Regions from separate parts of the Paenibacillus sp. O199 genome, predicted to be linked through region 2. Evidence: riboswitches for the same ligand, from Rfam matches in the RefSeq annotation. Region 2 holds a riboswitch; the other holds the start of a gene.

Region 1 (6,681 bases), on a different contig from region 2:
TCTCCGACTTGCAGATCGTTACGTCCCGTCAGTTCGGCATTAACTCCGAGCTCTTGCAGGGCCTCCACCACAGGCTGCGTGAATTTGCGGAAGTTATGGAAGGATTGTCCGTCATCTTTGGTAATAAAGCTGAAATTGAGGTTGCCCAGATCGTGATAAACGGCTCCGCCTCCCGAAAGACGACGTACGACTTGAACACCGTTATCCTGAACATACTCAATGTTGATCTCTTCAATGGTATTCTGGTGTTTTCCGATAATAATGGACGGGCGGTTGATGTAAAACAGCAAGTAACTGTCATCCATCGGCAAATGCTTCAGAATGTATTCCTCAATGGCGAGGTTTACAGAAGGATCTGTAATGCCCTGGTTATCAACAAACAGCATGGTCATTCCTCCATTAATGTATGTGAGGGATGTATATCCCTTATGTAGTGATGCTTTACGGAATCGAAATTCCTTCTCTATTGTAAACGAATTGTCGAAAGGACACAAAGAAATTGAAGCCGCAAAGGGCTTGAATAGTCAAATCAGGATTGACCCCTGCCTGCCACGACATCCATAATAAAAAGGACATGCAGAAAGGATGACGGACAGGATGACCGGTTTAATTGAAGTTTTCGGACATGGCGGTGATGTGGAGACGGCCGCGGCACGTTTTGGAGGGAATCCTGCAGATTTCCTCGATTTTAGCGCAAACATTAATCCTCTGGGTCCACCTCGGGAAGTGCTGAAGGCTTTGGAGCAAGGAATGCATACGGTACTTCGTTACCCCGATCCGGGTCATCGGGCGTTCAAAATATTGCTTAGTGACCGGCTGGATTTAACCCCGGATCACATATCTGTGGGCAACGGGGCGGCAGAAAGCATGGCTCTAATCTTACTTGGACTTGCGCCGCGTAGAGTAGGTACGGTAGAGCCCGGTTTTTCGGAGTACAGCACATTATCCAAACAATTTGGAGCAGAAGTCCACCATGTTCAAGGACGGGAAGAGCTGGACTGGCGAGCAGAACCGGAAGATATTGAGAAGCTGATGGAGCGGGTGGACCTGCTTTTCCTTGGACAGCCCAACAACCCCAATGGGGTTCAGTATCCGGTGGACGTTCTGCAACGGCTTGCTCGTAATGCAGAGACAACAGGCACGATATTGGTTGTCGATGAGGCATTTATCGATTTTATTCCTGAATCACAGCGGCAATCGCTTGCATCCAGCTTGAAAGAGTATCCGCAAGTGATCATCATTCGTTCGATGACCAAGTTTTATGCGATTCCAGGCCTGCGACTGGGTTATGCGATGGGTCGTCCCGAACTGATTCGTGCCATGACAGAGAAACAGGTCACCTGGAGTGTGAATGGGCTTGCACTGATTGCAGGAGAAGCCTGTCTGAGTAGTGGGGAGGATTATGAACAGGAGACACTGGCACTTGTATCATACGAGCGAGAGAGATTAACGGAAGGCTTGGAGGCTTTGGGATGTAAGGTGACGCGAGGGGAAGCGAACTTTATATTGGTAGCCCTGCCAGAGCCGTGGAAAGCGACGTCCATGCAGGCTGCTCTCGGTGAACGGGGAATACTGATCCGAAGCTGCGCGATGTATCCCGGACTTGGGGAACGACATGTACGTTTTGCGGTCAAGGACGCGGAGGCTAACGGACGTTTACTGGAAACAATGGGAAATGTTATTACGTCTAATCCGACAACCGGATTAGAGGCAGGGGGACACAACGATGGCACTGCCATTCTATAATTACTCCCATTTACAAAAGGACCAAAAGGAGCAGAACGAATACAGATCTTCTGTGTGGCCGGGATTATACGTCTCCGCACATGAACGGCATATTAAAGCATCCAGCCCCTCTGTTGTAACAGCACTCTCCAGTGCCGTGTATGGGGGCGGCATGATTGAACTGGATCGTATATTCAACATCTATGTGGACAAACATTATCGCTGTGACGATCCACCACGTGATATTGCTGATCTGTTGAGTGAATGGCAGGAGCAGCAGGATCAATGTGCCGGTCTTCTGACTGCGGTTCGATTGGAGCACACAGCGATCCAGGAATACGAAAGTGATGAGTTCGGATTACTTTGCTGCACTACAGCAGGGGTATCCAATGCTGCACGGGCGGGTTCTGCAAGAACCGTGTTTGATGCTGCGGGGAATGAGATGAGCAATGGGACGGTGTCCCAGAAAATTGGGAAGGTTTCGGCTTCAACCTATACTCCCGGTACGATCAATATCATGTTGTGGATGAATGGGCGTATGACTGCTGGAGCGATGGTGAATGCCATTCAGACTGCGGTAGAGGCAAAGGCCGCTGCGTTAGCTGATTTCGGTGTGGCCGATTCAGAGAATGGTCTAACCGCAACCGGAACAACAACGGATGCCATCGTACTCGCGGTAAGCCAGGCTGAAGTAAATAAACCGCTCATCAGTTACGCCGGGACGGCTACGGTCATGGGTGCAGCGATCGGCAGGCTGGTGTATGACACGATAATGGAAAGCCTGAAAGCCGCGCAGGAGTGGAAAGAGAGGAATAACAAGCAATGACATCTCTGCTGATTCAATGGGCTTCTTGGCCGATCTGGGCGGGAATGGCTGGAGCCTGGATTATTGTAGGAGCATACATATTGGATCGCTGCATCGGAGATCCACGCTGGATTCCTCATCCGGTGATTGGTATGGGAAAGGCCATCTCTGCACTGGAGCGGGCGATAAGATCGCGGGCGGACTCGAACCAGGCTCTCAAAAGAGCGGGCGTGTTATTTCCCCTTTTGATTGCAGGCGGTTCTTTTGCACTGACTTGGGGATTGATCTATGTGCTGGGTCTTATTCATCCCGCTGTTGCGGTTGTGGCAGAAGTGGTGTTAATCGCAACCACCATTGCCTCGAAAGGTTTGAAGGATGCAGGTATGGAAGTTTACCGCTATCTGAGTCAACAGGATTGGCCTGCGGCGAGACGTTCACTGGGTATGATTGTAGGACGTGATACGGCTCATCTGGATGAACCGGAGGTTGTGCGTGGGACGGTAGAGACTGTGGCGGAGAATATCGTGGATGCCATCGTCTCTCCACTGTTCTATGCCCTGATTGGTGGTGCACCACTTGCCATGGCCTATCGAGCGGTGAATACACTGGATTCGATGGTAGGTTATAAAAATGAAAAATATCTGCATCTCGGTTGGGCGTCTGCCCGTCTAGATGATTGGGCCAACTGGATTCCCGCGCGGCTTACCGCCTTGCTGTTGATTATAGGAGCTTGGTTCATGAAGCTGGATGCCAGAGGGGCTGCACGCATGGTGTCCCGGGATGCAAGACTTCACCCAAGCCCAAATAGCGGTTTTCCCGAGTCAGCGGTGGCCGGAGCGCTGGGCATAAGACTTGGTGGACATAACGTATATCACGGCGTTGCTTCATTTCGCGCATATATGGGCGAGCCTACAAGACGGATGGAAGCAGAAGATATTGTACGAACAACACGGCTTATGTTCTGGTCGGCAGGTTCTTTTGTTTTATTATGTTGGTTGGTCACCTTCGGGATATGGTCTGCTGGAGGTGCACTGTTATGGAGATAGAAGCTGGACATGGTGGCATGCAAAGCCGTGAGATTATTTTGATACGTCATGGTACAACGGCGTGGAACTTGGAAAAAAGGTATCTTGGGCATACTGACATCGGACTGTTGCCTGAGGCAAAGCAGGAGCTATCTTGGCTGCGTGAGCAGTGTAGCGATATCACATGCGACGCCTTGTATTGCAGTGATATGCTGCGTTGTCAGCAGACACTTTCACACATTGCATCGTCCCAAATGGGACAGGCCAAGCTTGATGCCCGACTAAGGGAGATCGACTTTGGTCAGTGGGAGGGGTTGACCTACGATCAGCTCAAGGACAATCCGCAGTACCGAGACTGGATCGATGCGCCGCATGAGGTAACGCCACCGAGTGGCGAGCCTTGGACAGCATTTGCAGCGCGGATTGATTCATTTATGGAAGAGTGTCTGATGTCCTTTTCACCAATACTGCACTCTCGCAGCATAAACGTGCCAAAAGTAGCCGTGATTACGCATGGCGGTGTTATTCGTTATATTGTGTCACGTCTCATTCCGAATCAAGATTTCTGGGATACGCAGGTAGTACCAGGACAAGCGATAAAGATCCGGCTGGCTGGCGATGGGGATAGCTGGGTTGGAACCAGATTGACTTTTCCGTAAATCGGGTTGTAAGGATGTACAATATAACCTATAATCACAACAGAAGTGTGACTTAGCAAGTGCATCATCGGATGGAGGCTCAACAAGCCCTGCCAACGATGCAGGATGCTCACTTGAATGGTTAAACAATATTAGCGACCATGGGTCCCGAGTGCATGCAGTAATGTTTCATGCTTTTATATAAGGCGATGAACGGCAAACGGGTGAAATAGGGAAGCCGGTGTAAATCCGGCACGGTCCCGCCACTGTAAATCAGGATGAATTCCTGTAAGTCAGGTTACCTGCCCTGGACGTATAAACCGGTGTTCCTTCGAGGAAAGGACAGCGTTTCGGGCAGTTCTCTGTGCATATACAGCGCCAAGCTGATCATGCACAGATCGCCACATGCGAGACGTCATCCCTGATCCTGACCCAAGGATTGGGGATTTTATTTTTTCGGAACACAAATTCAAGCGGAATTGGGACAGGAGCACTACTCACTAGAATGGATAGAGAAGGGGAGAATGAACACAATGAATTTCAAGACATGGAAAGGCGTAGCGTCACTGCTGAGCGCAGCGATGCTGGCACTGACGTTGGCCGGATGTGGTACAACAACAAACGAGGGTACAGGAACCTCGCAACCTGCACAGGAGCAATCCCAGGAACAGGCTAAAACAGATCTCAAAACACAATATCCACTCACGGTTACAGATGCTACGGGTGAATCGTTTACCTTTGACAAAGCACCAGCCAAAATCGTATCTGTATCTCCGGCTGAAACGGAATCCCTGTTCGCACTCGGATTGGACGAGCAGATCGTAGGGGTATCCGACTATGACGATTATCCAGAAGCAGCAACAAAGAAACCAAAAATGGGCGGCATAACAAAGCCTAATGAAGAGTCGATTATTGCAGCTGAAGCAGATATCGTATTTACAGGTATCTCGATGAGCAAAGAGTCAGTGAAGAAACTGCGTGATCTTGGCATTACGATTTTCAAAACAGATCCTAAATCAGTGGATGATGTGATGAACAACATTGAAACATTTGGTAAAATCACGGATCATCAGGAAAAAGCACAGGAGATCATCACCCAGATGAAAAAAGATGTGGCTGATGTAACTGAAGCTGTGAAGGCAGTTAAACCAGAAGAAAAGAAAAAAGTATACGTTGAATTCTCCCCAGGCTGGACTGTGGGTAAAGGCGAATTCATGGATGAATTGATCACACTTGCCGGAGGAAACAACGTAGCTTCCGACTTGACTGGCTGGAATCAGATTAATGAAGAGAACATTATTGCTTCTAACCCGGACGTCATTCTATATGCGAACGATGTCATTGATGAAAATTCCAAAACATTGGATCAAATCATCAAAGCACGCAGCGGATGGGATCAAATCACGGCTGTGAAAAACGATGCAGTCATCGGTCTGGATGCCAACCTGTTGAGCCGTCCGGGACCACGGGTAACCCAAGGTCTGAAAGAAGTAGCCAAAGCGATCTACCCTGATCTGTTCAAATGAGTAAAAAGCTGGCAGTGTACGGAACGGCCGGAATTGTGCTGCTTGTGTTAACCGTGCTCATCTGCACGGGCATCGGTTCGGTTGCCCTGCCTGTCCGGGACATTGCGGGCATCTTGCTTCATCGCATCCCCTGGCTGGGCGACTGGATTGTTCCTGACTGGAATACAGCAGCAGAACAGATTATATGGAAGGTCAGATTCCCACGTGTACTGCTTGCCGTGCTTGTAGGTGCATCGCTGGCGATTGCCGGAACTGGATTCCAGGGGGTTCTTCGTAACCCTCTGGCTGATCCGTTTACCCTGGGCGTATCGTCCGGTGCATCGGTAGGTGCGGCTTTTCTGATTTTTTTCGGATTGCAGTATGCACTGATTGGGATCTGGACTCTGCCACTGGTCGCGTTTCTGACGGGAGTAATCACATTGTGGTTTGTGCTGGCCCTCGCTCGTGAGGGACGCAAAATACCGACACACAGCCTCATTCTGGCTGGGGTGGTCATGCAAAGTTTCCTGGGAGCAGTCGTCTCCTTCCTGTCGACCATGTCGAAGCAGACAATCAATGAAATTATATACTGGACGATGGGAAGTCTGGCACTGCGTGGGTGGTCGTATACGGCCATCCTTTTCCCGTATTTTGTGCTGGGGCTGATTTTCCTCTGGAGCCGTGCGCGTTCGTTGAATGTGCTTGCCTTGGGGGAACGACAGGCTGCTCATATCGGGGTTAAGGTGGATGGATTGAAGCTGTCGGTGTTAGCTGTGGGTACGCTGCTTACCGCAGGCGCTGTCTCCGTATCCGGCGTGATTGGCTTCGTCGGCTTGGTCATTCCGCATATTCTTCGGCTCATCGTCGGACCTGATTATCGCTTGCTGGTGCCTTTGTCAGCGATTGGGGGAGCCATCTTCGTGGTCTGGGCAGATACGATTGCACGCTCATTGCTGGCTCCAACCGAAATTCCGCTGGGTGTG
Region 2 (6,681 bases):
CGGCAAAATCACGATTAGGCTCGAGCAGTGGATCACCTGCTTTGAACTCTAGTTGTTTTAACGACTCTCCTGCGGAAAAATACAGGAATTTCTCCCGGTCAATAATGGAAAGGGTTACATCTTGGCGAATCGTATCCCGAAAAAAGGGCATACATGCGATTAGTGATTGAATCATATCCATTGGAAAGGTCCATCTCCTCAATTTTCTGATCTGATAAACGATTGTTTTAAATTGTTATTTAATAACTGCCTATATCATATATCGTCATGCAATAAGGAATAAAATAGAGAGAAATGATAATATATGATCCTTTAGAAGAGTTAGCTGCAGTTTCAAATACTTTTAGCTTCTGCATGGTTGTTCCGGGTGTACCGGACGGTAACTGGCAGGACACGTTGAAATGACGCAGGAGTACGTGTCAGCCATTTCGAGATTCGTTAAGTCGGATAAAAAAGACATTGCCAGATAAACAAATAGAATGATAGTAAATGAAAAAAGCCTCCGAAGGAATTCGGAGGCTTTTATTTGCATTCTCAAGCTTTGTTTAGATTGAAGAATCAGCGGTTACCCGTTCTCTTGCTGTACGAGCAGCATCCACCATGATGCTCAATGCATCTACAACTTCCGCTTTACCACGTGTTTTCAGTCCGCAGTCAGGGTTTACCCAGAACAGATCTGCTGGCAGCACTTGAAGTGCACGCTCAATCATATTCAACATCTCGTCCTTGCCTGGAACACGCGGACTGTGGATATCGTATACACCGAGTCCGATGCCTTTGTCATACGTATTCTGCTCGAAGCTGCCTACCAGTTCCCCATGGCTACGGGATGTTTCGATCGAGATCACATCTGCATCCAGGTCGCTGATGGCTTCAATAATATCATCGAACTCGCAGTAGCACATATGGGTATGCACCTGCGTTGTTGGTTTTACGGTAGCAGTAGCTAAACGGAAGGATTCCACGGCCCATTGCAGGTACTCATCCCACTTGCTCCGTTTGAGCGGAAGTCCTTCACGCAGAGCTGGCTCATCGACCTGAATCATCTCAATGCCTGCTTGCTCGAGCGCTTCAACCTCGTCGCGAATGGCGCGAGCAATTTGGTAGGATACTTCACTGCGTGGAATATCCGAGCGGACAAAGGACCAGTTCAGGATCGTTACCGGACCTGTGAGCATGCCTTTCACCGGTTTGCTGGTCAGTGTCTGGGCATAGGCCGTTTCTTTCACCGTCATCGGTTCATTGAACAGTACATCTCCGTAGATTACAGGTGGCTTCACGCAGCGTGAGCCGTAAGATTGTACCCAGCCATTTTTGGTGAAGGCGAATCCGGTCAGCTTCTCACCGAAAAACTCGACCATATCGGTACGTTCGAACTCACCGTGTACCAGCACATCCAGACCAATTTCCTCCTGGATAGTAATCCATTCTTGGATCTGTTCACGTACATAGGCATCATATTGCTCCGCATTCCATTCCCCTTTACGGAAGAGTGCACGTGCTTTGCGCACGTCTGCCGTTTGCGGGAAGCTGCCAATGGTTGTTGTTGGCAGCAGCGGGAGCGACCATTTTTGCTGCTGCAATTCGCGTCGCTCATGGAATGACGCGTTGCGAAGCAGCTGCTCATCAGCATGCACCCCTGCAGGCGCACCACTCAGGCGTGTCCGTGATTCGGACTCGCTCAGCAGGCGCACCGCTTCGGTGCTTGCCTGGGCGCGGCGGCTGGCTTCAGCCAAAGCCGCTGCTTGGTCCGCCTGCTTTGCACCGCCGGACAACAACGTGCCGAGCGTCGCTATTTCCTCCAGCTTCTCGTCGGCAAAGGCCAGGGCATTGCGCAGTACCGGATCAAGCGCGCTCTCCTGAGCAGCAGTAACCGGTACATGCAACAGGCTGCAGGAAGGCTGAATGATTAGCTTGCCTTCGGCTGCGAATTCAGCCACCTGCTCCAGCAGCTTCGCCGTCTCTGCGAGATCGGCACGCCAGATGTTGCGCCCGTCGATGACACCGGCGCCCAACCATTTATCCTGCGGGAAGCCATGCTCCCGCAGGCTGGCGAGGTTGCCTTCATAGCCGTGGACCAGGTCCAGGCCGATTCCGGCAACAGGCAGTGCTGTCACGACCGGATAAGCTTCCACCGATTCGAAGTACGTTTGAAGCAGTACCTTTAATTCCGGTGCAGCTTGTGCCAAGGCAGCGTACACCTGTCGTAGCAAGGCTTCATCTTCGGAAGAGACAACCAGCGTCAGAGCAGGCTCGTCGATCTGTACCCACTGTACGCCTTCTGCTTGAAGCTCAGACAGAAGCTGGGCGTATACGGGAACGAGGCGTGTGACAATCTCTGCAAAGCGTTCCGCGTCATAGCCTTTGGCGAAACGTACATACGAGTACGGACCGACTACGACCGGTTTACCTTCCAGCCCAAGCTCCTGCTTCGCTTCGCGATAGGCGGCAAGGGGTTTATTTTCAAGCAATGCAAATGCAGTATCATTATGAATCTCAGGAACGATGTAGTGATAGTTGGTGTTCAGCCACTTGGTCATCTCACAGGCTGTTGCCTGATCATTACCCCGGGCCATGGCGTAGTAGGTAGATACGGATACGGGTCCGCCTGAATGGTTAAAGCGCTCAGGAACGACGCCAAACATCGCCGATACGTCAAGAATATGATCATAGTAGGAGAAGTCGCCTACAGGAATCAGATCGAGCTGCTGTGCCTGCTGTTTCTTCAGATCCTGCAACCGAAGCGTGGTTAGCTCCTGATGAAGCGTAGATTCATCGATTCGGCCAGCCCAGAAGGACTCCAGTGCTTTTTTCCATTCGCGTCCCGCACCGATACGGGGGTAACCAAGGTTGCCTGTCAGTACTTGTGGCTGTTGTTGCTGTGATTGCGACATGTAAAATTCCTCCTCATTTATAATAGGTAACTCATCAAGTTGAAGCTATTGTGGTGTGTTTCTTTTGAAAGCATCAAAAAAAGGCATTCCTTCCGATTCCATACCCCGAGAAACAGGCATCATGAATGACGACTGTGCACAAAGATAGAATGGGAAAGAACACCTGCTATAAGTAGTTGTAGCGGTTGCTCTAACACCTTCCTATCTTCCGTAGGTCATGCGATGCTGTCGAAACAGGCAGGTCTCCTGGCTTGCGGATCATGGTCATATGCATTCCTTCCCGGTGGTTACACCAGTGGATTATATGCACAGACTCCCCGTATACAGTGGCGGGACCGCGACGGATTTACACCGTGCTTCCCTTTTAAGCCTGACCACGCATGTAGCGCGGTAGGCACCTGTTTCCGTGTGCAGAAATGTGCGTACACATCTCTGGCTATGAAATTGGCGACCAAGCATAGATGATAGATTGTATCATGATGCAATCGTCGTATACTTGCTCTTATGCTACCAATCATAGACGATAACCTAAGGGCTTGCAACATATATCATTAATCCGATCGGAAATAAAATATTGCTCTATGAATCCTAGATATATTGGCAGATTTGACTCCTTAAAATGAACCATATCATCGCCCACGCTGTGCTTGATCCCCCTCAAATAAAAAAATCGTTACCATGCATCTAACTGCATGGTAACGATTGTCCGGCCTGCCATTGTTGCACCCACATTAACGATGCGCTGATTACGACTGCCACGAAAAGGAAGAGACACATCACGTTCAGCTGCGATATAAGGCCCATCGATAATGACGTCGCATAGCTGGGATAACTCCGCCCGTGACGGGTCTGTAATCAATTCCTCATACACAAACCCCGTGTATGCCCATACAGTCAGATCAGGTCGTGCAGCCCGAAGCTGACGAACCCAGGATGCGCATTCTGCCGCAGAGAAAAAAGGATCACCTCCGCATAACGTTACCCCTTCCAGCAAGGGATGAGAGGTTACCTCATGCAAAATCTGCTGCTGCCGCTCCTCCGTAAATGGTTCGCCTGCACGGAAGTTCCATGAGCCGGGGCTAAAGCAGCCCGGACAGGCATGGCGGCATCCGCTGATGAACAACACGGCACGCAGGCCAGGCCCCTCATTCACCGATTCCGGAATGTAACCATACAGATTCACCGATGCTTCACCCGGTCTCTCACTTCGGCCTGCTTCGCCCCATTGAAGCGCACTTTATAGTCACCGGTCAGATATCCCGTCACCCGGCGCAGCCGCTGGAAATGCACGTGGTTTTCATGAGCCTCACATCCGGGACATACATCTCCAATAACGCCCTCATAGCCACAGGACGGACAGCGATCAATCGGATGATTAATGGAGAAATACCCGATGTCCTGGGCCAGCGCGTATTGCACGATTCGTTGGAAAGCGGCGGTATTGGCCCTTACGTTCCCGTCAAGTTCGACATAAGAGATCGCTCCGGCATTACATAGTGAGTGGAAGGGAGCTTCCAATTCAATCTTGCGATAGGCAGGAAGGGAATGATAGACCGGAATGTGAAATGAATTGGTGTAGTATTCCCGGTCGTTGACCCCCACGATGCTGCCATATCGCTCACGATCAATCTTGGTGAATTTGCCGGACAGTCCCTCGGCGGGCGTAGCGAACAAGGTGATATTCAGGTTATGCTGCTCACTCATCCGGTCACAGAATTCTCTCATCGTACGAATGATATTCAAGGCTTCTCGATGTACATGGAGGTCTTGTCCATGGTGACGGCCATATAGAGCGGTCATACATTCAGCAAGTCCGATAAAACCAAGGGATAACGTACCATGTTTCAACAGGTCAGCCACTGGTTCATTCGGAGCCAATTGTTCACCGCCTTCCCATACTCCTTCCCGCATCATGAAGTCCGATGCTTTGGCAGGCTGGTTCATCTGAATTCGATACCGGTGCAGCAGTCCATCCGTAGCATTGTGCATGACCGATTCCAGCGCCGTATAGAAGCCAGCCCGGTCAGCGATGGCTCTTGCTCCCTGGCAGATCCCATATCGAATACCGAGCTTGACCAGATTGATGGTGTTAAAGGACAGATTGCCTTTGCCGCTCTGACGATTGCGTCCGAAGCGATCAGCCAGTGTGCGTGTCCGGCATCCCATCGTCGCAATGATCGTATCGGGATCTTCCGGTTGATAATAGGGCAGGTTGAAGGAAGCATCCACATTGACAAAGTTCGGATACATGCGCCGTGAGGAGCAGGTCACAGCAAGCCGGAACAAGTCGTAATTCGGATCTCCCTCAGATTGATTAATTCCTTGCTTGCACTGGAAAATATGTTGTGGGAACACGGGCGTTTCTCCGTTACCCAGTCCCCGAATGGTCGCTTCCAGCAACGACCGGGACACGAGCCGACCTTCGGCTGAAGTGCACAGCCCGTAGTTCAGCGAAGTGAACGGAATCTGTCCCCCAGCACGACTGCTCATGGTGTTCAAATTATGGATCAGAGATTCGGCAGCCTGTTCGGTCTCCAGTTCCGTTTCTTCACAGGCAAAGGCAAAGGCTCGAGGACACTTCTCCTTTGCTTCATCGCTATCCAGATGCAGTTGCTCATCCTCAATTGGGGCAATCTCCCCAAACAGCCGTTGCCCCTTCCGATAATGCTTACGGAACGAACGCTTCACATAAGGTGCGAGATCCCAGTCGATTTTATTGGCGGATACACCGCCGTACTGGCTGTTTTGCTGGGATTGAAAAATAATGGCCACCAGTGCCATGGCAGACATGATTGTCTGTGGTGTACGAACTGAACCGTTGCCGGTATTGAATCCGGAGGCCAGCAGTCGGTCAAACGGAATAAAGATACAGTTGGTCGTTCCAAGGGCATACTGATCCAGATCGTGTACATACAGATCGCCGTTCTCCACAGCTAGAGCGAGCTCCTTAGGCAACACATGACGCAGAGCATGCCACTTGGCGGTCTCCGAACCGAGCCTGCTCATCTTGCCGCTGAACGAGTCTCCGTTCAGATTGGCATTCTCCCTCAGCGTATCGGCATCTTCAGCACCAATAATTCGTCTTCCCAGGTCAGATAGAAGATCAGATGCCGGTGGAGAGGCATACTCAAGCATGTTCATATCAGTTCCTCCTAAATAATGAAATTGAAATTGTATAGGGATAATGTCCATTCATTGAACACTACATGTAGAGTTTCTTTATCCATTTATAAACTATATATTGTTATTTAGGTGTGATAATGATCACATGGGAGAGGCTGATCGACTGTCATGATTTATAGCCCTGAATGATAAATGTTTTCAAAGCTGGAGGGTAAGCGTATAATTTCTATTTACCGTGCAAGTTCAGTTGACGATGCTTGAAAAAAGGATAGAAAACTTCATATATGAATAGTTTGTGACAGCTGTTTTGGAACATTTGATCCCTCGTTAATCGATTGAATCATACTGTGGGATACGGATTTGAAGTGCAGCTAAAACAAGAGGGGTGAATCATGGGAACGTTAGGCATTACAAGGGGCTTCTATGAAAATATACAGGAAGCCGCATCCCATATTGTAGATGTATTAAGCGGTATATTAAAGGTGAACACCATTTTCGTTGCCACGAATGATGGCGTGACGAATGTTATTATGGAAGCTTTTAACCGCGAGGAAGAGTTGATCGCCAAAGGTAGTGAACTTCCATTTGAAGCGTCATATTGCAGCTTGGTCTTAAGAGATAAGGGCAGCAGTCTGATCATCACGGATACATGTGAACATCCCCT

The links. Region 2 has a riboswitch for cobalamin ahead of metE (5-methyltetrahydropteroyltriglutamate--homocysteine S-methyltransferase). Riboswitches for the same ligand answer to the same signal wherever they lie in the genome.
Region 1: it holds a riboswitch for cobalamin, as region 2 does, so the genes downstream of both, A6049_RS09270 (ABC transporter substrate-binding protein) here and metE (5-methyltetrahydropteroyltriglutamate--homocysteine S-methyltransferase) in region 2, are expected to answer to the same signal.

The regions. Positions count from the first base shown of each region.
Region 1 covers NZ_LGRP01000005.1:42,921-49,601, reverse strand. The annotation lists gene lplA (lipoate--protein ligase) at 1-386, opposite strand, end outside; gene cobD (threonine-phosphate decarboxylase CobD) at 598-1,746, shown strand; gene A6049_RS09285 (adenosylcobinamide amidohydrolase) at 1,727-2,551, shown strand; gene cbiB (adenosylcobinamide-phosphate synthase CbiB) at 2,596-3,576, shown strand; gene A6049_RS09275 (histidine phosphatase family protein) at 3,567-4,214, shown strand; cobalamin riboswitch at 4,381-4,517, shown strand; gene A6049_RS09270 (ABC transporter substrate-binding protein) at 4,718-5,719, shown strand; gene A6049_RS09265 (FecCD family ABC transporter permease) at 5,716-6,681, shown strand, end outside.
Region 2 covers NZ_LGRP01000024.1:42,208-48,888, forward strand. The annotation lists gene A6049_RS24800 (methyl-accepting chemotaxis protein) at 1-181, opposite strand, end outside; gene metE (5-methyltetrahydropteroyltriglutamate--homocysteine S-methyltransferase) at 546-2,894, opposite strand; cobalamin riboswitch at 3,114-3,311, opposite strand; gene nrdG (anaerobic ribonucleoside-triphosphate reductase activating protein) at 3,568-4,077, opposite strand; gene A6049_RS24815 (anaerobic ribonucleoside triphosphate reductase) at 4,074-6,035, opposite strand; gene A6049_RS24820 (hybrid sensor histidine kinase/response regulator) at 6,410-6,681, shown strand, end outside.